4 regions of the Planococcus sp. SSTMD024 genome follow, and region 1 is predicted to be linked to each of the others. Evidence: riboswitches for the same ligand, from Rfam matches in the RefSeq annotation. Region 1 holds a riboswitch; each other region holds the start of a gene.
What was found. Region 1 has a riboswitch for S-adenosylmethionine ahead of AB9R92_RS14025 (methionine biosynthesis PLP-dependent protein). Riboswitches for the same ligand answer to the same signal wherever they lie in the genome.

Region 2: another riboswitch for S-adenosylmethionine. It lies ahead of metK (methionine adenosyltransferase); the one in region 1 lies ahead of AB9R92_RS14025 (methionine biosynthesis PLP-dependent protein).
Region 3: another riboswitch for S-adenosylmethionine. It lies ahead of AB9R92_RS03185 (methionine ABC transporter ATP-binding protein); the one in region 1 lies ahead of AB9R92_RS14025 (methionine biosynthesis PLP-dependent protein).
Region 4: another riboswitch for S-adenosylmethionine. It lies ahead of AB9R92_RS08675 (bifunctional homocysteine S-methyltransferase/methylenetetrahydrofolate reductase); the one in region 1 lies ahead of AB9R92_RS14025 (methionine biosynthesis PLP-dependent protein).

What each region holds. Positions count from the first base shown of each region.
Region 1 covers NZ_JBGGNS010000022.1:1,084,230-1,089,886, reverse strand. Annotated here, with positions in the region: gene AB9R92_RS14050 (cation diffusion facilitator family transporter) at 1-14, opposite strand, end outside; gene AB9R92_RS14045 (STAS domain-containing protein) at 124-900, opposite strand; gene AB9R92_RS14040 (cobalamin B12-binding domain-containing protein) at 878-1,528, opposite strand; gene AB9R92_RS14035 (hypothetical protein) at 1,533-1,901, opposite strand; gene AB9R92_RS14030 (antibiotic biosynthesis monooxygenase family protein) at 1,898-2,203, opposite strand; SAM riboswitch class I at 2,402-2,504, shown strand; gene AB9R92_RS14025 (methionine biosynthesis PLP-dependent protein) at 2,582-3,706, shown strand; gene AB9R92_RS14020 (aminotransferase class I/II-fold pyridoxal phosphate-dependent enzyme) at 3,699-4,871, shown strand; gene ystJ (NADP-dependent malic enzyme) at 5,018-5,657, opposite strand, start outside.
Region 2 covers NZ_JBGGNS010000006.1:12,368-18,024, forward strand. Annotated here, with positions in the region: gene AB9R92_RS01250 (Dps family protein) at 1-177, shown strand, start outside; gene AB9R92_RS01255 (NUDIX domain-containing protein) at 246-704, shown strand; gene AB9R92_RS01260 (alpha/beta hydrolase family protein) at 709-1,509, shown strand; gene pckA (phosphoenolpyruvate carboxykinase (ATP)) at 1,583-3,172, opposite strand; SAM riboswitch class I at 3,410-3,520, shown strand; gene metK (methionine adenosyltransferase) at 3,723-4,919, shown strand; gene AB9R92_RS01275 (gamma carbonic anhydrase) at 4,954-5,463, opposite strand; gene AB9R92_RS01280 (alpha/beta hydrolase) at 5,564-5,657, shown strand, end outside.
Region 3 covers NZ_JBGGNS010000018.1:49,866-55,522, reverse strand. Annotated here, with positions in the region: gene AB9R92_RS03210 (acyl-CoA dehydrogenase family protein) at 1-625, shown strand, start outside; gene AB9R92_RS03205 (arsenate reductase family protein) at 979-1,335, shown strand; gene gcvH (glycine cleavage system protein GcvH) at 1,413-1,793, shown strand; gene AB9R92_RS03195 (toprim domain-containing protein) at 1,853-2,194, shown strand; gene AB9R92_RS03190 (thioredoxin family protein) at 2,196-2,507, shown strand; SAM riboswitch class I at 2,555-2,659, shown strand; gene AB9R92_RS03185 (methionine ABC transporter ATP-binding protein) at 2,751-3,776, shown strand; gene AB9R92_RS03180 (methionine ABC transporter permease) at 3,769-4,437, shown strand; gene AB9R92_RS03175 (MetQ/NlpA family ABC transporter substrate-binding protein) at 4,530-5,360, shown strand; gene AB9R92_RS03170 (dicarboxylate/amino acid:cation symporter) at 5,599-5,657, shown strand, end outside.
Region 4 covers NZ_JBGGNS010000021.1:339,515-345,171, reverse strand. Annotated here, with positions in the region: gene AB9R92_RS08690 (copper resistance D family protein) at 1-644, shown strand, start outside; gene AB9R92_RS08685 (acyltransferase family protein) at 869-2,857, shown strand; gene AB9R92_RS08680 (DUF6920 family protein) at 3,008-3,841, shown strand; SAM riboswitch class I at 3,946-4,048, shown strand; gene AB9R92_RS08675 (bifunctional homocysteine S-methyltransferase/methylenetetrahydrofolate reductase) at 4,153-5,657, shown strand, end outside.

The DNA of each region.
Region 1 (5,657 bases):
TGTGAAGATCCCATTGCCCCCACCTCCACTCCAGCTTTTCAAAAGCTTTTTCCATATTGGTATTCCCGAATTCCAGCTGAAAATCCTTTCTTGAAAACCTTTAAAAACGCAGAAAAACCGGCCTCATGAGCCGGTTTCGTCAATTTTTTCAGCAGCTGCACTCAAAACGGATTCCAATGAAGCTTCGAAACGCAAATTCATCTCCCGTCTCAACAGATGCAATTTTTGGGCATGTTCTGGTTTCACCCCGGTAATGACCGCATCGATTCCCATGACCCCCAAGGTTTGCACGAGCGATTCCAAGTAACTGACGCCTTCTTGCGTCACCGTTCCCATTGCCGTCAAATCGACGACAACCGTCTCGGCCTCATATTCATAGATGCGCGTGACAATAAACGGGCGAATCGCTTCAACTTTTTTCGCATCCAAATTGCCGAACAAGGGAATGAGCACATAGGCTCCGCCGATTGCGATGCACGGGGCGGAAAGTTCGCGCACTTTCTCCAGCAGAGCATCCGACCGTTCTTTTTCCTTGAGCAATTCGTAATCTGTTTCTTTCAAGCGGCCCCTCAAGCGAATTAACTGCGCCATGCTGGCAGCCATTTGTTCATCTTTTGGCACCAACACGAGATTCAGCAAAAAATCGCTGTCCCAGCGGTAGTGGACATCTGCCAAAAAAAAGCCCGCCGCTGTGATGAAATTCAATTCGACAGGTTTTTTGCCGTCGCGTTGTTTCAACAAGCGTTCCGCTTTCGGCCTGCTGCCTTCATCAAGCAATTCAAAAAAGGTTTCCGGTTTGCCGAAGAGCTGTTCGGCCTCCAGGGATTGGTCGACGACCGCAAAGCTATTGTTCAATTGAAAAGCCGGAAGCGGCCATTCAGCCAGTGGAGAGCGTGTCATCGTTCGGCCCCTTTCCCGTGCGGATCCATTCCCTGAGCGCACCGAGTTCCCGAACGACCACCGCTCCTTTTACATGCAAATCCGCAAAGCTCGACAAAGTGACGGCCCTGCCACCAATGAGAACGGCTGGATTTGAGTCCACCTTAGAGAATGCTTCCGCGTAGGTTTTTAACACCGGCAAGCGGTGTGCAAGGGCCCCTGACAGGGCAACAACATCCGGCTGCCAGTCACCAGCCAATTCGAGAGCTGAATCGAGCGGCAAATTCGGCCCCATATAGCGGACATCATAACCTTCATCACGGAACATGGCCGCGACCATCTTGAGCCCGATGTAATGCTCTTCGCCTTCTGGGCCAAAGATCATCGCTTTTTTGCGGCCATCCTTATCTTTATTGCGTAGTTCCGTAGCGGACAAGACAAAATCGCAAACGGCGGTTGCCAAATGCTCTTCTGCCACCGAAATCTCATTTTGTTCCCATAATTCGCCGATGCGGTACATCGCCGGCGTCAAGAGTTCGCCGTAAAGCTGTTCATGTGAATGGCTTTCCAGGAAATCCTGGACGTATTTCAAAGCTTCCTCTTCCTCCCCTTGGAGAAAAAGATCCGAAAGCTGTGTTGACTCGTTCATTTGATCAGCTCCTTTTATGTGGAGGGAGCTCCAATAACCGGACTGCGCGATCGAGGCAGCCCCGCATGAAATCTCCTTGCGTTGTTTCCGTATAGCGCGGCACGATTTCGATAAGCCGCCTGAAATTATCGATGATGAGCGCAGTTTCCACGTTGCGGCTTACGAGCACCGTCTCGAGCCAGATGGCATAATCGAGAAAGGATTGTTCGCTCTGCAGCTCCCAAGCCGTTTCGAGATAATCCAAGTGATGATGATTGTCCTTGACGGTATGTTCATATCCCCTATCGCCGAAACGCTCCCATAAATTCGGGTACGCTTCGTAAATGCCGTCTGCCGTGTCGGTTGCGATTTGCTGTTTCTGCTCCAGGTTCATTCGGCCACCACTTCGTATTGATGGACTTTCGGGACGATTCCCGCGAGTTCCTGGTCTGGGTAGTTCTTCTCCAGGTCATGGATTTCCTTGAACTCCTGGCTCTTGACCCAGTTCATGTATGCCTGTTTGGACTGCCATTCCAGGTGGACGGTCAGTTCGTGGCGCTTTTTCGTGTTCTGGATCAACCGGAATGAAGTGAAGCCTTCCGCCTGGTCCACGCGCCGTGAACGTTTTCGGTATATTTCTATGACGTCTTGCACTTTGTCTACCGGTACACTGACGGTCGATGTGACGATGTACATAATTTCAGAACCCCTTTGCAACTGGCCTTGCGGCGGCCAGGCATGATAAAAGTATACCTCAGCATACCATTTCAGCCTCCGAAATAAAAGTGAGCGCCTTTTCTGGAATCGCAAGAGTATTTTCAATATTCCGCTTGTATTTCTTAAGCGATTGCCGTATGATGGAAAACATCAACCAACCACAACTATATAAAATGATTCTTATCTAGAGAGATGGAGGGATTTGGCCCTGTGAAGTCTCAGCAACCGGACGAGTTTGTCACGGTGCTAATTCCAATAGGCGTAGCCTAGTAGATGAGGAGATGGCATATACAGCAGGGGCTTTCTTCTTATCATAGAAGAACGCCCCTGCTTTTTGATTTTGAAAGGATGAGGATCATGACACAACATAGTTTAGAAACGCGCCTGGTGCAGCTGGGCAATCGCAGCGACGAACGGACCGGGGCGGTCAATCCCCCGATTTACCTTTCTACCGCCTATGAACACGAAGGCCTTGGCAAATCCACGGGCTACGACTATACGCGGACAAAAAATCCGACACGCCAGCTGCTTGAAGAAGGAATCGCAAACTTAGAAGGCGGCGATGCAGGATTTGCGTGCAGCTCCGGCATGGCCGCGATCCAATTGGTCCTCTCTCTGTTCCGCCCGAACGATGAAATTTTGCTTCCTGAGGATATTTACGGGGGCACATACCGATTGCTGGAACAATATGAAGAAAAATACCATATCCGTCCCGTATACGATTCCTTCATCGATCCAAAGACGGTTGAAGCGAAAATCAATGCCAATACGAAAGCGATTTTCATCGAAACGCCGACCAACCCGCTGATGCAGGAGATCGATTTGGAAATATACGCCCAACTGGCGAAGCGCCATAATTTGCTGTTGATTGTCGACAACACCTTCCTGACGCCTTTCTTGCAGCAGCCGCTCGCAATCGGCGCTGATATCGTGCTGCACAGCGCAACCAAATACATCGGCGGCCATAACGATGTACTTGCCGGGCTTGTCGCCGCAAAAGGCAAGACTTTATGCGAAGAGCTTTTCAACGCCCACAACTCGGCTGGCGCTGTGCTGTCGCCGCTCGATTCCTGGCTGTTGATCCGCGGCTTGAAAACTTTGCCGCTTCGCATGCGCCAGCACGAAGCGAATGCCAAGGAACTCGCCCGCTTCCTTGAAACGCAAGAGACCGTGACAGACGTGCTGTATCCGGGAAAAGGCGGCATGCTGTCGTTCCGCCTGCGTGAAGAACAATGGATCGGGGAATTCCTCGAGAGCCTATCGCTCATCACGTTCGCCGAAAGCCTCGGCGGTGTGGAAAGTTTCATCACCTATCCTGCGACGCAGACCCATGCCGATATGCCGGTCGCGGAACGCACGGCGCGCGGCGTCTGTAACCGCCTGCTCCGCTTCTCGGTAGGCGTAGAGCAGGCAGAAGATTTGATTGCTGATTTATCGCAAGCCCTGGCCAAACTGGAAAAGGAGGTCGTTTCCCATGAGTGAACGACGCGAGACGAAATTGATCCATTCCGCAGGCATCGATCCATTAACAGGCGCAGTCAATGTGCCGATTTATTTATCATCGACTTTCCACCAGGAAAGCATCGATTCGTTCGGCCCATTTGATTACAGCCGCTCCGGCAACCCGACGCGCAAATCACTTGAGGAAACGATCGCCAAACTTGAAGGCGGCGCACGGGGCTTGGCCTTTTCTTCCGGCATGGCGGCCATTTCATCGGCATTCATGCTGTTGAAAGCCGGCGACCATGTGCTCGTTTCAGAAGACGTGTACGGCGGCACTTACCGCTTCATCACGGAAGTGCTGGAAAAATTCAAAGTCGATTACACATTCGTCGACATGACCGACCTTGGCGAAGTGGCCGCGGCTTTCCTGCCGAATACGAAAGTGGTTTACATCGAAACCCCTTCCAATCCCGTCATGAAAATCACCGATATCGAAATGGCCGCCAAACTGGCAAAGGCGAATGACGCGATGACGTTTGTCGATAACACGTTCATGACACCGCTTTACCAGAATCCGCTTGAACTCGGCGCGGATATCGTGCTTCACAGCGCGACGAAGTTCCTGTCTGGCCATAGCGATATCACAGCTGGGCTGGCGGTGACAAAAGATGCCGGCCTCGGGGAACAATTGGCCTTCATCCAAAACACATTCGGCTCTGTGCTCGGCGCACAGGACTCTTATACATTGATTCAAGGCATCAAAACGCTCGGCGCCCGCACGAAACAATCCGGCGAGACGACCGCACGCATTGCGGAATATTTGCATAGGCATCCGCTTGTCGAGGAAGTCTATTATCCGGGCTTTTCGTTCCATCCCGGAAACCCAATCCATAGCCGCCAGGCAAGCCATGCAGGCTGTGTGCTGTCGTTCCGCCTGGCGGATAAAGACGCAGCCCGCATTCTTGTGGATACTTTGGAGATCCCGGTATTTGCTGTCAGCCTTGGCGCCGTCGAATCGATCCTGTCCTATCCGGCTACCATGTCCCATGCGGCCATGCCCCCCGCTGAACGTGAAAAACGCGGCATCACCGATGGGCTTCTGCGTTTCTCTGCAGGGCTCGAGCATCCCGATGACTTAATCAACGACTTCAGCCAGGCGCTCGAAAAAATTGCCATCGCCAAAGGACTCAGCGTCGCTGATTGATTGTGCTCATTAAAAAAGACTGTCCCCCTCGTCATCTAACTGACGAAGCCGGACAGTCTTTTTTTTATGCCTTTTCATCCTGCAGCCACGAAACCTAAGAAAGCCTGAATTCCAGGGGGAGGGGAATTCAGGCTTTCTTCTATTTATTATAAGACAATCTGCTGGGCAGGCTCTTTGAGCGATACTTTGGCAACGCCCGTTTCTTCGGCAGCCCTAGCGACTGCTTCAGCGACCGCCTGTGCAACGCGCGGGTCGAACGGCTTCGGTATCACATAATCCTCGTGAAGTTCATGGGTGGCGATCAAGGCGGCAATTGCTTCAACTGCCGCGATTTTCATCGCGTCGTTAATGTCGCTCGCCTGTACATCGAGTGCGCCCCGGAACAATCCAGGGAATGCCAATACGTTATTGACCTGGTTGGCGAAATCGGAACGCCCTGTCCCGATGACCCGGGCACCGGCCGATTTCGCGGCTTGCGGCAAGATTTCAGGATTCGGGTTCGCCATCGCAAAGATGACCGGATCTTCATTCATCGAACGCACCATGCTTTCCGTCAATGCGCCTTCTGCCGACACGCCGACAAAGACGTCGGCACCGGCGATGACATCCGCCAAATGCCCTTGTTCCATCTGGTAATTGCTCATTTCCGCCACTTCCGCCTTGAACGGGTTCATGCCATTCGGGCGGCCATTATAAATCGCGCCTTTCGTGTCGCACATGACAATATGGCCGAACCCGAATTTCGCCAGCAATTTGACAATGGCGATGCCCGCTGCACCAGCGCCG
Region 2 (5,657 bases), on a different contig from region 1:
CAAATGGTCGACGCACTTGTTTCCGATTACGACAAGATCATGAAATCCTTGAAAAAAGGGATGGGACTTGCCGCAGAAGACGGCGATGATATGACAGAGGACATGCTGAATGCCATCCATCAAAACCTAGAGAAGCATTCTTGGATGCTGTCTGCATTTCTCGGCGAAAAGAAGTAGAATAGAGGAAATGGGCGTACGACCGTTAGCCGGTTGTGCGCCTTTTCTGAAGCCGGGAGGATTATTTTATGGAATATAAAGACTTGAATGGCTGCACTTGCCGTTTGTTTTTTGAAAAAGGGCAGTCGCAATTTGAAAGCCGGCATGTGCTGGTAATAGGAAAATGTAACGGGAATTGGCTGTTGACGAGGCATTCCGTGCGTGGCCTTGAATTTCCCGGGGGAAAAGCCGAGCCATGCGAATCGCTGGATCAGGCGGCGAAGCGGGAAGTATACGAAGAAACGGGAGCTATCGTCAATGACTTGGAATGGCTTGCCGAATATACAGTTTATACCGGTAAACCTTTCAGCAAAACGGTATTTACAGCCGTTATTGAGGACATGAAGCAAGTGAAGTGGATGGAGACGGACGGGCCGGTGCTGGTTCCGAATCTTATAATCGATGAAAATTACAGCTTTCTCATGCGTGACGCGGGCATGGAAGCAATTATAAAGAAGGTGAAGACTATTGAAAAATGGGGATATTGAATCGATGAGATGGTATCCGTCGCCGAATCCTAAGGTGCGCTTGCGGGAAGTGACGTATTGGTCTGAGGGCTTGCGCATTAAAGGTTTATTGGCACAGCCGAAAACAAGCGACGCCAAAAGCGCCATCTTATACTTGCGCGGGGGCATCCAGTCCATCGGGATGGTGCGGCCGGCACGGATCGCGCAATTTGCGGGGATGGGCTTTACTGTTTTTGCGCCATATTACCGCGGCAACCGGGGCGGCGAAGGGAAAGATGAGTTTGCCGGAGAAGATCGCTATGATGCCGTCAATGCCGTGGATGTGCTGAAAAAGTTCAGTACAGGCCCTGTGCATTTGCTGGCTTTTTCAAGAGGCGGCATCATGGCGCTTTGGACGGCTGTGCTGAGAAGCGATATATGTTCTGTTGTGACTTGGGCAGGTGTTACGGATACGGTACTGACGTACAAAGAACGGCTCGATATGCGCCGCATGATGAAACGGCTTTACGGCGGCACGCCGAATACCGCGCTTCCGGCATTTGAGGAGCGCAATCCACTGATGCGCATCGGGGAAAGCGACGCCGCTTACTTGATTATCCACGGCTTGAAAGACGACAATGTTTCACCCCAGCAAGCCTTCTTGTTGGAAGAAGCTTTGCAGCTCAACGATCAGCCATGCGAAACCTGGTATTTCCCGGAGTACACACATTTTTTCCCGCCATTGGCAAACCGCAAGACCGCGAAAGCGCTGACGCTGTGGATGAAAGAGCAGGAGAAGCGCAAAGAGGGTACAGCAGAGACTATTCCTGATAACGCACAGGCTTAATGCGACGATTAAGGGCGAAACTAAAAAAGGACGAAGAGAAATGACCATTTCTCTTCGTCCTTTTATGATTGGATCAGTTATGGGTAGGGCCGCCTTTTTGGCTGATGCCAGCATCCACAGTGCCGAATTTTTCAAAGTTGTCTTTGAACTTCTTCGCCAATTCCTGTGCTTTTTGGTCATAAGCTTCTTTATCAGCCCATGCATTGCGCGGGTTCAATACTTCAGTCGGAACGCCTGGGATTTCTTTCGGCATATTCAAGCCGAAGACGGATTCATGTTCCATTTCCACGCCGTTCAAGTCGCCGCGGATCGCTGCGCGAACCATCGTGCGTGTGTAGGACAATTTCATCCGGCTTCCAACTCCGTAGATGCCGCCAGTCCATCCTGTGTTCACGAGGTAAACATCTGCACCGTGCTCATCGATTTTGTCGCCGAGCATTTCCGCATAGACGGTCGCGTGAAGCGGGAGGAATGGTGAGCCGAAGCACGTCGAGAATGTCGCTTCTGGTGATGTGATGCCGCGTTCTGTGCCGGCAAGTTTCGATGTATAGCCGCTTAGGAAGTGGTACATTGCTTGTTCTTTGGTCAATTTGCTGATTGGAGGCAATACGCCGAACGCGTCCGCCGTCAAGAAGACGATCGTCTTCGGGTGACCTGCGACAGAAGGGACGACGATGTTATCGATGGCATCGATCGGGTATGCTGCACGCGTGTTTTCTGTCAGCGATCCGTTGTCGTAATCCGGGATGCGCGTATCTTCGTCAACGACTACGTTTTCAAGGACCGAGCCGAAACGGATAGCGTCAAAGATTTGCGGCTCGTTTTCACGCGACAAGTTGATCGTTTTTGCGTAGCAGCCGCCTTCGATGTTAAAGACGCCGTTATCGGACCAGCCGTGCTCATCGTCGCCGATTAATTTGCGGTCTTGGTCAGCCGACAAAGTCGTTTTCCCTGTACCGGAAAGTCCGAAGAACAAGGCGACATCGTCATTTTTTCCGACATTCGCCGAGCAGTGCATCGGCAGGATGCCTTTTTCAGGAAGGATGTAGTTCATGATCGAGAAGATGGATTTCTTCATTTCGCCTGCGTATTCCGTACCGCCGATCAAAATGATTTTCTTTTCCATCGAAACGATGATGAAGGTTTCGGAATCCGTTCCGTCCACTGCAGGGTCTGCGTGGAAAGTCGGGGCGTAAACGACAGTGAATTCAGCTTCATGCGCCTTCAGTTCTTCCGCAGTCGGGCGGATGAACAATTGATGGGCGAACAGGTTATGCCACGCATATTCGTTAATCGTCTGAATCGCAAGGCGGGACTCGGGATCCGCGCCGGCAAAGCCTTTGAAGACGTACAAAGCGTCTTTTTCTTTCAAATGATTGAGGACTTTAGCATATAGGTTTTCGAAGATTTCAGAGGAAATCGGGCGATTGACGCTGCCCCAGTCAATTTTGTCTTTCGAAATCGCCTCTTCTACCATATACTTGTCTTTAGGCGAACGGCCAGTGTATTTGCCTGTTTCCGCTTTGACTGCGCCTTCACGCGTCAATACTGCCTCCCCGCGGGATGTTGCTGCCTCTACCAATTGGGGGACGGATAGTTGGATATTGACATTGGAGCCGTTCAAAAGCTCTTTCAAATCATTTGCTAGATTCACTGAAGTCATATATATGTACCTTCCTTTTCGTTTATTCCCAAATGAATGGGGAAGATGTATATTCGAACATTAGTATAACACATTAACGCGATTAGTCTATACTAATAACTAGAAATCTATCAATGTTCATGATTTGTGAATTTTTAATAGTAGAAAAAGCTGCATGCTTAAACGTCTGGCAACCGTTTCCGGTAAAAACGTTGACAGCTGGGGCCGCATTCCGTATGATGGGAAATTGAACGGATACTCTTATTCCGAGCTGGTGGAGGGTGCAGGCCCGATGAAACCCGGCAACCTGCTGCAATTGCAGCGATGGTGCCCAACCTGAAGCAAGGCGAATGCCTTGGACGATAAGAGTGAAAGGTGCTTATGATGATTATTCCTTTCCTCATGTATTAAGATGAGTGAAGGGATTTTTTTATGGAATGCCCTTAATCCTCGTGTGCAGGCTGAAAAAGCTGGAAGTTCAATTCCATAGGTGGAAACGGACTTGACATGGGAAAATGAGTACCGTATCAATTTCGAGAGCAATCTCGCAGGATATAAGGAGGAACTTTTTTTGACAAACCGTCGATTATTCACATCAGAATCAGTAACAGAAGGGCATCCGGATAAAATTTGCGACCAAATTTCAGACGCAATCCTGGATGCGATCCTAACAGAAGACCCGAATGCGCGTGTCGCATGCGAGACGACTGTAACGACAGGGCTCGTCCTTGTCGCAGGTGAAATCACGACATCCACATATGTAGACATTCCGAAAGTCGTCCGCCAGACCGTCAAAGAGATCGGCTATACACGTGCGAAATACGGATTCGATTCCGAGACGAGCGCAGTGTTGACAGCGATTGATGAGCAGTCGGCGGATATCGCTGCCGGCGTCAACGTGGCACTTGAAGCGCGTGAAGGCCAGATGACCGACAAAGAGTTGGATGAGATCGGAGCAGGCGACCAAGGCTTGATGTTCGGGTATGCGTCAAACGAAACAGAGGAATTGATGCCATTGCCGATCAGCCTGGCGCACAAACTCGCACGCCGCTTGGCAGAAGTGCGCAAAGAAGAAATCTTGCCGTATTTGCGCCCTGATGGCAAAACGCAAGTAACGATTGAATATGATGAGAACAATAAACCAGTGCGTGTCGATACGATCGTCATTTCGACGCAGCACCATCCTGAAGTATCGTTGGAGCAAATCCAACGCAACTTGAAAGAATACGTCATCAACGAAGTCGTGCCGGCCGAACTGCTTGACGCCGAAACGAAATACTTCATCAACCCGACAGGACGCTTTGTCATCGGCGGGCCTCAAGGTGATGCAGGGCTTACAGGCCGCAAAATCATCGTTGATACGTACGGTGGTTATGCACGACATGGCGGTGGCGCATTCTCCGGTAAAGATGCGACAAAAGTCGACCGTTCCGGCGCGTATGCAGCCCGTTATGTGGCGAAGAATATCGTCGCGTCTGGCCTTGCCGATAAATGTGAAGTGCAGCTAGCCTATGCAATCGGCGTGGCACATCCGGTATCGATTGCGGTCGATACGTTCGGCACAGGGAAAGTCAGCGAAGACAAATTGATCGAACTCGTGCGCGCAAACTTTGATTTGCGCCCGGCCGGCATCATCAAGATGCTCGACCTGCGCCGCCCGATCTACAAACAGACAGCGGCTTATGGCCATTTCGGACGCACGGATGTCGACCTTCCGTGGGAACGCACAGACAAAGCGGATGCTTTGAAACAACAAGCAAACGCATAATAAAAAGCAGGCGGATTTTTCCCGCCTGCTTTTTCTATTGGAGTGATTTATAATAGGCGGCTTTTTCCGCATACTCCCGGACAATGCGTTCCATGTCCTTTTTGTCCGCTTCGTTCAGTTCACGTACCACTTTTGCCGGGCGTCCGAACGCCAGTGTGCCTGGCGGGATTTTCTTTCCTTGCGGGACGAGACTTCCGGCGCCGATGAATGCCCCTTCGCCAATTTCAGCGCCGTCCAGAATGATCGAGCCCATGCCGACCAGAGCGCCTTTTTTGATTTTGCAGCTGTGAAGGGTCACTTGATGGCCGATCGTGACATTGTCTTCTAGAATCAGCGGGTTGTCCGGGCTTTGGTGGAGCATCGACAGATCTTGGATATTGGTGTTTTTTCCGATAATGGTCGGTGCCACGTCGCCGCGGATGACTGTGTTAAACCAGACAGAGGAGTTTTCGCCGATCGTCACGTCGCCGGTGATGGTCGCGTAATCAGCAATGAATGCCGATTTGTCAATATTTGGTGATTTGTCTTTATATGGATAGATCATGGCAAAGCTCCTTTATCCTTGATAAGATGTAATTAGTTCTAATCGTATCAAAACAACGGAAAAGGTCAATCGATCAAGCTGCATAGGGGAGGCGCGGATTATGTGGAAATGGCAAGCGGAAGGCGATGCAAAAGGCGTTATCGTGTTGATCCATAGTGCATACGAAGAGCATAAGCGTTACGCATGGCAAATCG
Region 3 (5,657 bases), on a different contig from region 1:
GGAATATGAAATCGAGCGCATCTACCGTGATTCCCGCATCAACCGGATCTTCGAAGGAACAAACGAAATCAACCGCCTGCTCGTACCGGGCACGCTGCTCCGAAAAGCGATGAAAGGCGAATTGCCGCTATTGCAACATGCGCAAGCTTTGCAGGAAGAACTGTTGATGATGATGCCGGAAGAAGTTGGAACGGAAGCCTTGGCGCAGGAAAAAGTATTGGTGAAGAACGCCAAGAAAATCGCCATCCTCGCTGCCGGACTTGCCGCACAGACTTACGGCAAGAAACTCGAAGCGGAGCAGGAAGTGCTCGTGAACATCGCGGATATCGTCAGCAATGTCTTCGCGATGGAATCAGTCGTCTTGCGCACAGAAAAAGCCATCGCGGCAAGCGGCGAAGAAAAAGCGAAGCAGAAACTTCTCTACACGCAGATCTTCTGCCAGGAAGCTTTGGAAGAAATCGAAAAAGATGCGAAAGAAACCTTGATCGCAGCAATCGATGGCGACAACCAGCGCATGATGCTGTCCGCACTCCGCAAGTTGACGCGTTCAACGCCGTATAACTTGATCGCGAAAAAACGCGAAGCATCCGAAAAATTGATCAATGTAGAAAAATACGTCGTCTAATAGATTGCACAAAACAGGAAGGGTTTCCCCTTCCTGTTTTTCTATAGTGTTGAATAATTTTATGGTTCGCTATTAATTGTGAGTAAGGCCACCTTTTTCTACATTCAACAATCAATGATCTCTCTAAGTATTTGAAGAAGCGTTCGCTCGACTCCAGTGGATCAGCGAGACGACCGAGACCCCGCAAGGCGCAAAGCGACTGAGGAGGCTTGGACGCGAGCCCACGGAAAGCGAGCGATAAGCTTCGGAAAATACGACTTCTTTCCGTTCTTTATTGGGATAAATACCAACCTCTCACGAGTCGACTGCTCCGGGGCATTTTGATATGCTTGATTTACAAGACAGGAGGAGATTTGATGATCCAGTATTATGCTTACCCAAAATGCTCGACTTGCCAAAAAGGCAAGAAATGGCTCGAGGCGAACGGTGCGGAGTTCGACTATATCGATATCTCGCAAACCCCGCCATCCGCAGCGCAACTGAAAGAAATCCACGAAACGAGCGGCATCGAGCTGAAGAAGTTTTTCAATACGAGCGGCAAGAAATACCGCGAGCTCGAATTGAAGGAAAAGTTGCCGGAAATGTCCGAAGATGAGCAATACGAATTGCTTGCATCGGACGGCATGCTCATCAAACGCCCTCTCGCTTGGGACGGATCGCAAGCGACACTCGGCTTCAAGGAAGAAGCATACGCAAATACATGGAGCTGACAAGTTTGTCATCTTGTTTTTCATCTTTGGTTGTGGCAAACTGAAATTGAGTCAATTACATATTTGGAGGGGTTTGGATGAGCACACCGCAAGAGCTTCGCTATTCAAAAGAACACGAATGGGTCAAAGTCGAAGACGGCAAAGCACGTATCGGCATCACTCATTTCGCGCAAGATGAACTTGGAGACATCGTATTTGTCGAGCTTCCGCAAGTCGGCGACGAGCTTAAAAAAGACGAGCCGTTCGGCAGCGTCGAATCCGTCAAAACAGTGTCGGAATTGTATGCGCCGATCAGCGGGAAAATCGTCGAAGTCAATTCCGAGCTTGAAGACAGCCCGGAATTCGTCAACGAATCACCTTATGAGAAAGCATGGATGGTCGTTGTGGAAGCCCCTTCCGAAGATGAGGTCAATGCATTGATGTCAGCTGACGAATACAAAGAAATGACAAACGAGTAAGTTCTGAAAGCGCCTCTTTTTGGCGCTTTTTTTCATATCTTGTTTCTGGGGGGATACGTATGGAGAAAGTGATAGTGGTGGAAGGAATCAGCGACAAAACCCGGATAGCGCCGTTGATTGCAGAACCCGTGACGATTCTCTGCACAAATGGTACAGTAAGTGCTACAAGACTCGAGGAAATGCTGCTGCCTTTTGAAGGGCAGGACATCATCATCCTGGTCGATGCGGATTCTTCCGGCGACAAATTGCGCAAGCTCATCAAACGCGAGTTTCCGGAAGCCCGCCATTTCCATATCGACCGAAGCTATAAAGAAGTGGCGACGACACCGCTGCGGAAGCTCCTTGACGTGCTGATCGCAGCAGATGTACGGGTCTTAAATCCAGTTGCAGGGAATGACTAACATGAACGAATGGACACATAAAGAATGGCTGAAGGAAAAAAACATGCAGCCTGTTTCAGCATATTATTTGTATACGCCGATGTGCGGCACGTGCCAAGTGGCCAGCAAGATGCTCGGCGTGGTGGCAGAACTTTTGCCAGACCTTCCGATGGGCAAAGCCAATTTGAATTATGTACAGGAAGTGGCAGAACTCTATGAAGTGGAAAGCGTGCCTTGCCTATTGATTTCACAGGACGGCAAAGTGACGGATAAGGTCTATGCCTTCCAATCGGTGCCGTATTTATATGAGAAGTTGAAATCGGTTGACGAATAGAGCCAAGCATGATAAATTTAATTTCTGAAATTAACTTAATAGCGTAACTCTTATAAAGAGAGGTGGAGGGAAGTGCCCGATGAAGCCCGGCAACCGTCATGAAGATGAAATGGTGCCAAGTCACTCAAAGTGCAGACTTTGAAAGATGAGAGAACGGTTTATTGTGTTTACACATGCGCCTTTCTGCTTATCTGAGCAGGAAGGCTTTTTTTATTAGCAAAAGATTTAGGAGAGTGCCCAATCATGATTGAGTTAAAAGGATTGACAAAAATATTCGATACTGGCAAAGCGCGCTTGACGGCTGTCGACCACGTCGACTTAACGGTGCCGGCTGGCGAGATTTTTGGCATCATCGGCTATAGCGGGGCAGGGAAAAGTACCTTGATTCGCCTGCTGAACGGCTTGGAAAAACCGAGCGAAGGTTCCGTGGAGATCAACGGACAGAACATCACGGCGATTTCGGGGCCGAAACTCCGCAAAGCCCGCCAAAAGGTCAGCATGATCTTCCAGCATTTCAATTTACTGTGGTCGCGGACCGTCCGCGAGAACATTGAGTTCCCGCTCGAAATTGCAGGAGTGGGGAAAGAGGAACGGCGCAAACGTTCTGCAGAACTGATCGAACTGGTGGGCCTAGAAGGTCGCGAAAGTGCCTATCCAGCCCAGCTTTCCGGCGGGCAAAAACAGCGCGTCGGCATCGCCCGTGCCCTGGCCAATGATCCGGAAGTCTTGTTATGTGACGAGGCAACTTCGGCACTCGATCCGCAGACGACCGATGCGATTTTGGATTTATTGGTCGACATCAACAAGCGCCTTGGCTTGACGATCGTCTTGATCACACACGAAATGCACGTCATCCGGAAGATCTGCCACCGGGTGGCAGTCATGGAAGGCGGACGCGTCGTTGAACTTGGCGAAGTGCTGCATGTTTTCCAGCATCCGAAAGAAGACATTACGAAGCGTTTTGTCGCCCAGGTGACCGAGACGGAAGATTCCGCAGAGACCGTGCGCCACTTGCGCGAGCAGTATCCGGAAGGGCAATTGGTCAAATTGATCTTCGTCGGGGACCAGGCGGAGCAACCGATCCTGACACGGTTAATCCGGGAATACCAAGTGGAAGTCAATATCGTCCACGGCAATATCTCCCACACGCAGCGCGGAGCTTATGGCACATTGATCCTTCAACTGAAGGGGACAGCAGATGAAATCGCAAAGGCACTTGCCTTCCTCGGTGCACATGATGTACAAACGGAGGTGATGGGCAATGCTTGAGACTTTGTTCCCGAACGTTGATTGGACCGCTATGTGGGAAGCGACACTCGAAACGATTTACATGACGGCTGTGTCTACTTTGTTCACGTTTATCATCGGACTAGTGCTGGGCGTGGTCCTGTTTTTGACTGCACCCAACCAATTATGGGCAAATAAAGTGGTCAACTGGCTGACCGGTGCCTTCGTCAATATATTCCGCTCGATCCCTTTCATCATCTTGATCATTTTGCTTATCCCGTTCACAAAATTCTTGATCGGCAGCATCCGCGGGCCGAACGCTGCGCTCCCGGCATTGATCATCGGGGCTGCTCCGTTCTATGCTCGCATGGTGCTGATTGCCTTGAAAGAAATCGACAAAGGCGTCATTGAAGCTGCGCGCTCGATGGGAGCGACAACGTGGACAATCATCCGCAAGGTACTGCTTCCTGAATCCAAACCCGCTTTGATCTCCGGAATCACCGTAACCGCTATCGCCTTGGTTGGATATACAGCTATGGCGGGCATCATCGGCGCTGGAGGGCTCGGGACGCTTGCGTTCTTGGATGGATTCCAAAGAAGTCGTGAAGACGTAACTCTCGTCTCGACGATCTTAATTTTAGTCATCGTCTTCGCCGTCCAATTTGTCGGTGATTTCTTAACCAGCAGATCCGATAAACGTTAGTTCGTCTTTGCCAGTTTGACTGATTAAAAATGGGCGTCATTGCCTGTCATTATATAAAACTACATTTAATAGAAGAAAAGGGGAATTTTGTAATGAAAAAATTAGTATTCGGTTCATTTGCGGCAGTGCTGGCATTATCAGCATGTGGCGCTGAAGAAAGCAGCAACGGTGGCGGTTCAGAAGGCGAAACAAGCACTTTGACAGTCGGTGCTTCGAACGTGCCACACGGTGAAATCCTGGAGCAGGCAAAACCAATCCTTGCAGAACAAGGAATTGAGCTTGAAATCGAAACATACCAAGACTATATTCTTCCGAACCAAGATCTGGAATCAGGTGATTTGGACGCCAATTACTATCAACACATTCCTTATTTGGAAGCACAGATTGCTGATCATGGATATGACTTCGCCAACGCTGGTGCGATCCACATCGAGCCAATGGGCATTTACTCCAAAGACATTGCTTCACTTGATGAGATTCCACAAGATGGTACGATCCTGATGAGCAACTCAGTAGCGGAGCACGGTCGTATGCTGTCAATTCTTGAAGCAGAAGGATTGATCAAGCTGGATGAAGAAGTTGAAAAAACGACTGCTGAAGTTAGCGACATCGTTGAAAACGAGAAAAATATCCAGTTTGAAACAGACTATGAGCCGGCATTGCTCGTTCAAATGTACGAAGCTGGTGAAGGCGATGCTGTCTTCATCAACGCCAACTATGCGATCGATGCAGGCCTGAAGCCAATGGAAGATTCCATCGCACTTGAAGGTTCGGATTCTCCATATGCCAACTTGATCGTCGTTCAATCCGGTGATGAAGAAAACGAAGACATCCAAGCACTAGTAGAAGTCTTGACTTCACAAGAAATCCAAGACTTCATCCTTGAAGAATGGGACGGCGCTGTCATCCCTGTGGAACAATAAATCATTGCAACCGATGCATTCCATAATGGAGTGCATCGGTTTTTTTATGTCTGAAAACAATCGATAGCCGTGAAGTGTGTGACAGGATTGACTTTCAGGCTTATTTGAAGATATTTATTATTTTTTCGAAATAATAAAAATATTACGTGATTTAGTAAAAAGCTGTTAGCTTTTCGAAAACTATGGTAATTTCACATAATAAACAATAAACATCTGTTTACACAGGGAGGACAAGATCATGAAAATTCAATTCGGTTTACTGCCGCGGATTGTGCTGGCCATTGTGCTGGGCGTACT
Region 4 (5,657 bases), on a different contig from region 1:
ACGCGCTTCATTTTCTGGCGCTCGTATTATGGGCGGGCGTATTGATCCACATTGCCTGGTTTTTGGGCGATGGGCGCAATTGGCGCGCATTTCTCAAATGGTTTACGCCGTTTTCTGTTGCCATGATGATCCTATTGATCGGCAGCGGCATTTGGCTCATGTTGTTTTTTGTGGCGCCGGAAGATTACGCGAGCTCGTGGATTTTGCCTTACGGGCAGCTCTTGCTCTTGAAGCATTTGAGCATCGTGCCGCTGTTGCTCGCAGCGTTCATCAATGCCGTCTTATCCAGAAGCGATGCCCCGAACCGCGCATGGCTTAAAGTCGAGAGCTGGCTGTTGCTGTTGGTGTTATTAATCACCGCCTTCATGAGCAAGCTCGCCCCGCCGCATAATATCAACGAAACGTTCCGCATGGAAGGCGGCGCGCCTTTTGTCGAATGGTTCGCCGGGCCGCAGTATCTGCCGGTGCATGCGGTATGGACACCGAATATTGACGCGTTCTTGATGCTGGCGATCGGCCTGATCTTCCTCGGTTTGCAATGGCTGGGCTATCGCAAACAGCTGCCCGAATGGCTGTCGTTTACGTTCGGCCTCGGGTTTGTTGCGGCGACTTACACCGGATTGATGTTCAGTTTCTTATTCTAATGAAAACCTTGCCTGAAATGGCGGGTTTTTTTCTTGCAAAGAATATTTCGACTATCGGCTAAGCTATTGAGACTGCCAAATGCTTGCGTTACACTTGCAAATGGCAAGGAATGGGTTTTGATAATTCGAAAATTTCCAGTTCAATATTAACCTTAAAGATTTTATGATCTTTAGTTTTTGGTTATTCCTTTTCCGCAAAATTAAAGAATGGCGAGGTACAACAAATGACGGATTTACGAGTGCCTCATAAGCGTTTCCGCCCGGAGTTAGAAGGAATCCGGGCAGTTGCAGCGCTTTTGGTGGCAGTCTATCATATTTGGGTCGGATCGGTATCCGGCGGGGTCGATGTCTTCTTCATCGTCTCGGGGTATTTGATCACGACATCTCTCTTGTCACGGATGGTGCGCGATGGCCGCATCAATTATTTGGAAAATCTGTTGGGGCTCGCGAAGAGGCTGTTTCCACTGGCGTTTACGGTAATGGTCGTCTCTGCGATTCTGTCGATTGTTCTATTGCCGCTCAGTGTGTGGCGCCAGACGATTGCGGAATTGTTCGCGTCGATGTTCTATTTCCAAAATTGGCAGTTGGCCAAAAGCGCTGTTGATTATTTAGGGCAAAATAACGAAGCCAGCCCGTTCCAGCATTTCTGGGCGCTGTCGATTCAAGGCCAGTTTTATGTGACATGGCCGGTCCTCATCACGCTTGTTTATTTGCTGGCGACGAAACTATTGAAGACGCCGGTGCGCAAAACTTTGCTTGCGGTGTTGTCGGTCATTTTCGTCGCTTCACTCAGCTATTCGGTGTACATTACCGCGGTCAATCAGCCATGGGCGTATTTTGATACATTCGCGCGCGTCTGGGAATTCAGCCTCGGCGGGATGCTTGCGCTCTTGCTGCCGTATCTGAGGTTTTCGGACCGTGCGCATCTCGTCATGGGCTGGGCCGGGCTTGCGATCATCGCGTTCACTGGAATGGTGCTGCCGGTGTCGACCGTGTTCCCGGGATTTGCGGCATTGCTGCCGACCGGCGGGGTGATCCTGGTCATCATCGCTGCTGAAAACGGCCAGGCATTCGGCGTGCAGAAATTGCTCGGCTCGAAGCCGTTCCAATATTTCGGCAGCATTTCCTACGGCTTTTATTTATGGCATTGGCCGTTGCTGGTGTTCTATTATGCGTATTTCAATACGGAAACGGTTACCGCATTTGGCGGTTTGGGCATCTTGGCGCTGACTTTTGCGTTGTCGGTCATTACGATCCGTCTCGTTGAGGCGCCGGTGCGCAAATTGCCGGTCAAACAGTCGAAAAGGCGGTTGTCGAAAGTGCTGGTAGCGATGATGATGCCGGCGCTAGTCGTTGGCTTGTCATGGAGCGTTTTGGTACAGGCAAGCACAGGCGGCAGTTTTACAACAGAAGATAATCCAGGCGCACGCGCCGTTTCACAGGGCATCCAGCCGACAAAAGGCGCTGATGTACAGCCCGATTTCCTGACGGCGAAAGAAGACTTGCCAACTTTTTACGGCGAGGATGATTGCACGACCAAGGGCGGCAAAAGCACCGATATTAAAGAGTGTTCGTTCGGCGTGACGGAAAACCCAGATCATGTGGTGGCGCTGGTCGGCGGTTCGCATTCAGGGCATTGGTTCCCGGCACTCGAGGAAATCGCGGAAGAATTGAATATGCGCATCGATGTCTATATTAAAGATGCGTGCCGTTTTACCGCGGATGATTTCGGCGAATTGCTGACCGAATCGTGTATGGAGTGGAACGATAATTTGGAACAGCATTTGCTGGAAGATCCGCCGGACACGATCTTTACGACCGCAACAGTCGGAAAAGGGGATACTGTACCTATCGGATATATCGACAAATGGCAGCGTTTTGAAGGGGTCTCTGCTGTTTTTGCCGTACGCGACAATCCGCGCATGAAAGTCGATCCGACAAAGTGTTTGGAAAACTTAAGCCAGGCGAACTGTTCCATGCCGAGGGAAAAAGCATTGTCTGATGTCGTGCCGTGGGAAAATACAGAAGGCATTCCGGACAATGTGACGTTCGCCGATTTGTCCGAGTATTTCTGCACGGATGATACGTGCCCACCTGTCGTTGGCAATGTCCTTGTCTACCGCGATGAACATCATTTGACGACGCTTTATTCGCAAACGATGGGGCCGGCATTGAAAGAACATCTTGAACCGGCTCTTGAAAATCTAAACTGATGAATTTTAAACGCCTCCGGAATGGCCCTCTTCCGGAGGCGTTTTCTATTGGCCGAGCTAGGCAGGGAAAACAGCTGCCGTGTCGAAAGAGATACACAAGGAGATAGCTTGAACGTAACAGCGCAGCATAATCGGAAAGGGGTCTGAGGCATGAAACGCATATGGCCGGTTTTAGCATTGACGACGCTTGGGGCATACGGAGCTTACCGAAAATACAAAGACATGACGCGGCTCGTCAAACCGACGTGGCCGGAAGTCCGCCATGCCGGGGAAGTGGAGAAGGCGAGGACGGACAATCTCCCGAAACCGATCGCCAAATGGCTGGAAGCAAGCGGCGCGATCGGGCGCGAACAAGTGATGGGCGTTTATGTTAAGCAAGTGGGCTGGATGAAAATGAAGCCTGAACAGGAAGAATGGAGCGAATCGACCGCTGAGCAATACAGCTTTGTCGAACCGCCCTCGTTTTATTGGAAAGCACGCATGAAAGTGGATGGGCTGTTCGTGACGGGGTCCGACAGTTTCCGGGACGGCCGCGCCGGTATGCGCATCCGTTTCGCGGGGCTGGTGCCGATCAACCGGTCGATGCCGGATGGCAAGCTCGATGAATCCACCTTGCAGCGCTTTTTAATGGAAATGGCGTGGCTGCCGGGGCTCGTGTTCAGCCCGTACGTGCGCTTCTTGAACAGCACGGATCACTCCGTGGAAGCGGAAATGACCTATAACGGATCGACCGCCAATGTGACCTTCGAGTTCGACGAAAAAGGGCGCATGAAACGGGCGCGTGCGATGCGCTATAAGGACATCGGGGAAGATGCCAAGCGCTTGCCGTGCATTGCGGAAGTGCACGAATGGCAGAACATCGAAGGCATCGAAATCCCGCGGCGCATCGACATCACCTGGATGATCGACGGCCAAGCCTTCACTTGGTATAAATTCACCGTCGAAGCCGCCAAATTCAATCCGCGCGTCCCGGATGCCTGGTGAGAGATCAGGAATGTAACAGAAAGTTCGTTGTTTTTTGATAAATCAGCTTGACCCGAATCACCGCAGGGGGTATCATGTGGGAATACTGAAAACTGCATAGTGAATTCTTATCTAGAGAAGTCGAGGGACTGGCCCGATGACGCTTCAGCAACCAGCCGCTTGCGGTCAGGTGCTAATTCCAGCAGGCACACGCCTGGCAGATGAAAAGGAACGAGTCCGATATCGTAAAGCCTTCTTTTTCATGGAAGGCTTTTTTTGTTTCATATCGATGCGTCCGCAGCTGCACGGCAAAATCAGACGGAGGAGGACGAATCATGTTATTAGATGAACTGAACAAACGGATGCTGACGGCGGACGGTGCCATGGGGACATTGTTGTACTCCTACGGCATCGAATACTGCAACGAGGAATTGAACATCCAGCGCCCGGAAGTGATCGAAAAGATCCACCGCGACTATATCGCGGCCGGAGCGGACATCATCCAAACAAACACCTACGGGGCGAATGCCCATAAACTGGCGCGCTACGGGCTCGAAGAACAGACCGAAGCGATCAATAAAGCAGCGATCGCCATCGCCAATAAAGCGGCAAAAGATGGCGGGCAGTTTGTTGTCGGCACAATCGGCGGCATCCGCGGCATCCGCAAAAGTGATGCGACTTTGGATGAGATCGTCGCCATGGTCGACCAGCAAGCCCGGCATCTATTGTCCGGCGACCCGGACGGCTTGTTGCTCGAGACGTATTACGATTTCGAGGAACTGGCGGCGACTGTCACGCATTTGAAGAAACTGACGGACGCCCCGCTTATCGCCCAATTGTCGATGCACGAACCCGGCATCCTGCAAAACGGCATGAGCTTGAACGAAGGGCTGAAACGGCTCGATGCGCTCGGCGCGGAAATTGTCGGCGTCAACTGCCGCCTTGGCCCGCACCACACGATCCAGGCATTCGAAGGCGTTGAACTGTCGGAAAAAGCCTTTTTGTCGGCGTACCCGAACGCTTCGCTATTGGATATCGAAGACGGGCGCATCGTCTACGAATCGGAAGCCGATTATTTCGGCCGTGCGGCACTATTGCTGCGCGAAGAAGGCGTGCGCCTCATTGGCGGTTGTTGCGGCACGACGCCGAAGCATATCGAAGCGGTGAAAAAACGCATCGGCCATTTGCAGCCGATCACCGAAAAGAAAGTCGAAGAGAAAAAGCCGATCGTCATCCGCGAGGCGGAGGCGTTAAAAGACAAGCCGCTGCACGAAAAAGCAAAAACCGAGCGGACGATCATCGTCGAACTGGATACGCCGCGCCATTTGGATATCGAGAAATTCCTCGAAGGTTCAAAAGCATTGGACGCAGAAGGCATCGACGCCATCACGATGGCCGATAATTCACTCGCCTCGCCGCGTATCAGCAATATGGCGATGGGTTCGATCATCAAGCATAAGCAGGATGTCAGACCTCTTGCGCATATTACGTGCCGCGACCGCAATTTGATTGGCCTGCAATCACATATTATGGGGCTTGACGCACTTGGCATCCACGACATACTCGCCGTCACGGGCGACCCGACCAAAGTCGGTGATTTCCCGGGCGCCACCAGCGTCTATGATGTCTCGAGCATGGAATTGATCCAGCTCATCAAAAAGCTCAATGAAGGCATTTCATTTTCCGGAAAACCGCTGCGGAAAAAAGCGAACTTCTCGGTCGCTGCCGCGTTCAACCCGAACGTCCGCGTCGTGGAACGGGCGGTTCAACGGCTCGAGAAGAAAATCGAAGCCGGGGCGGATTACTTCATTTCACAGCCGGTCTATACAAAAGAGAA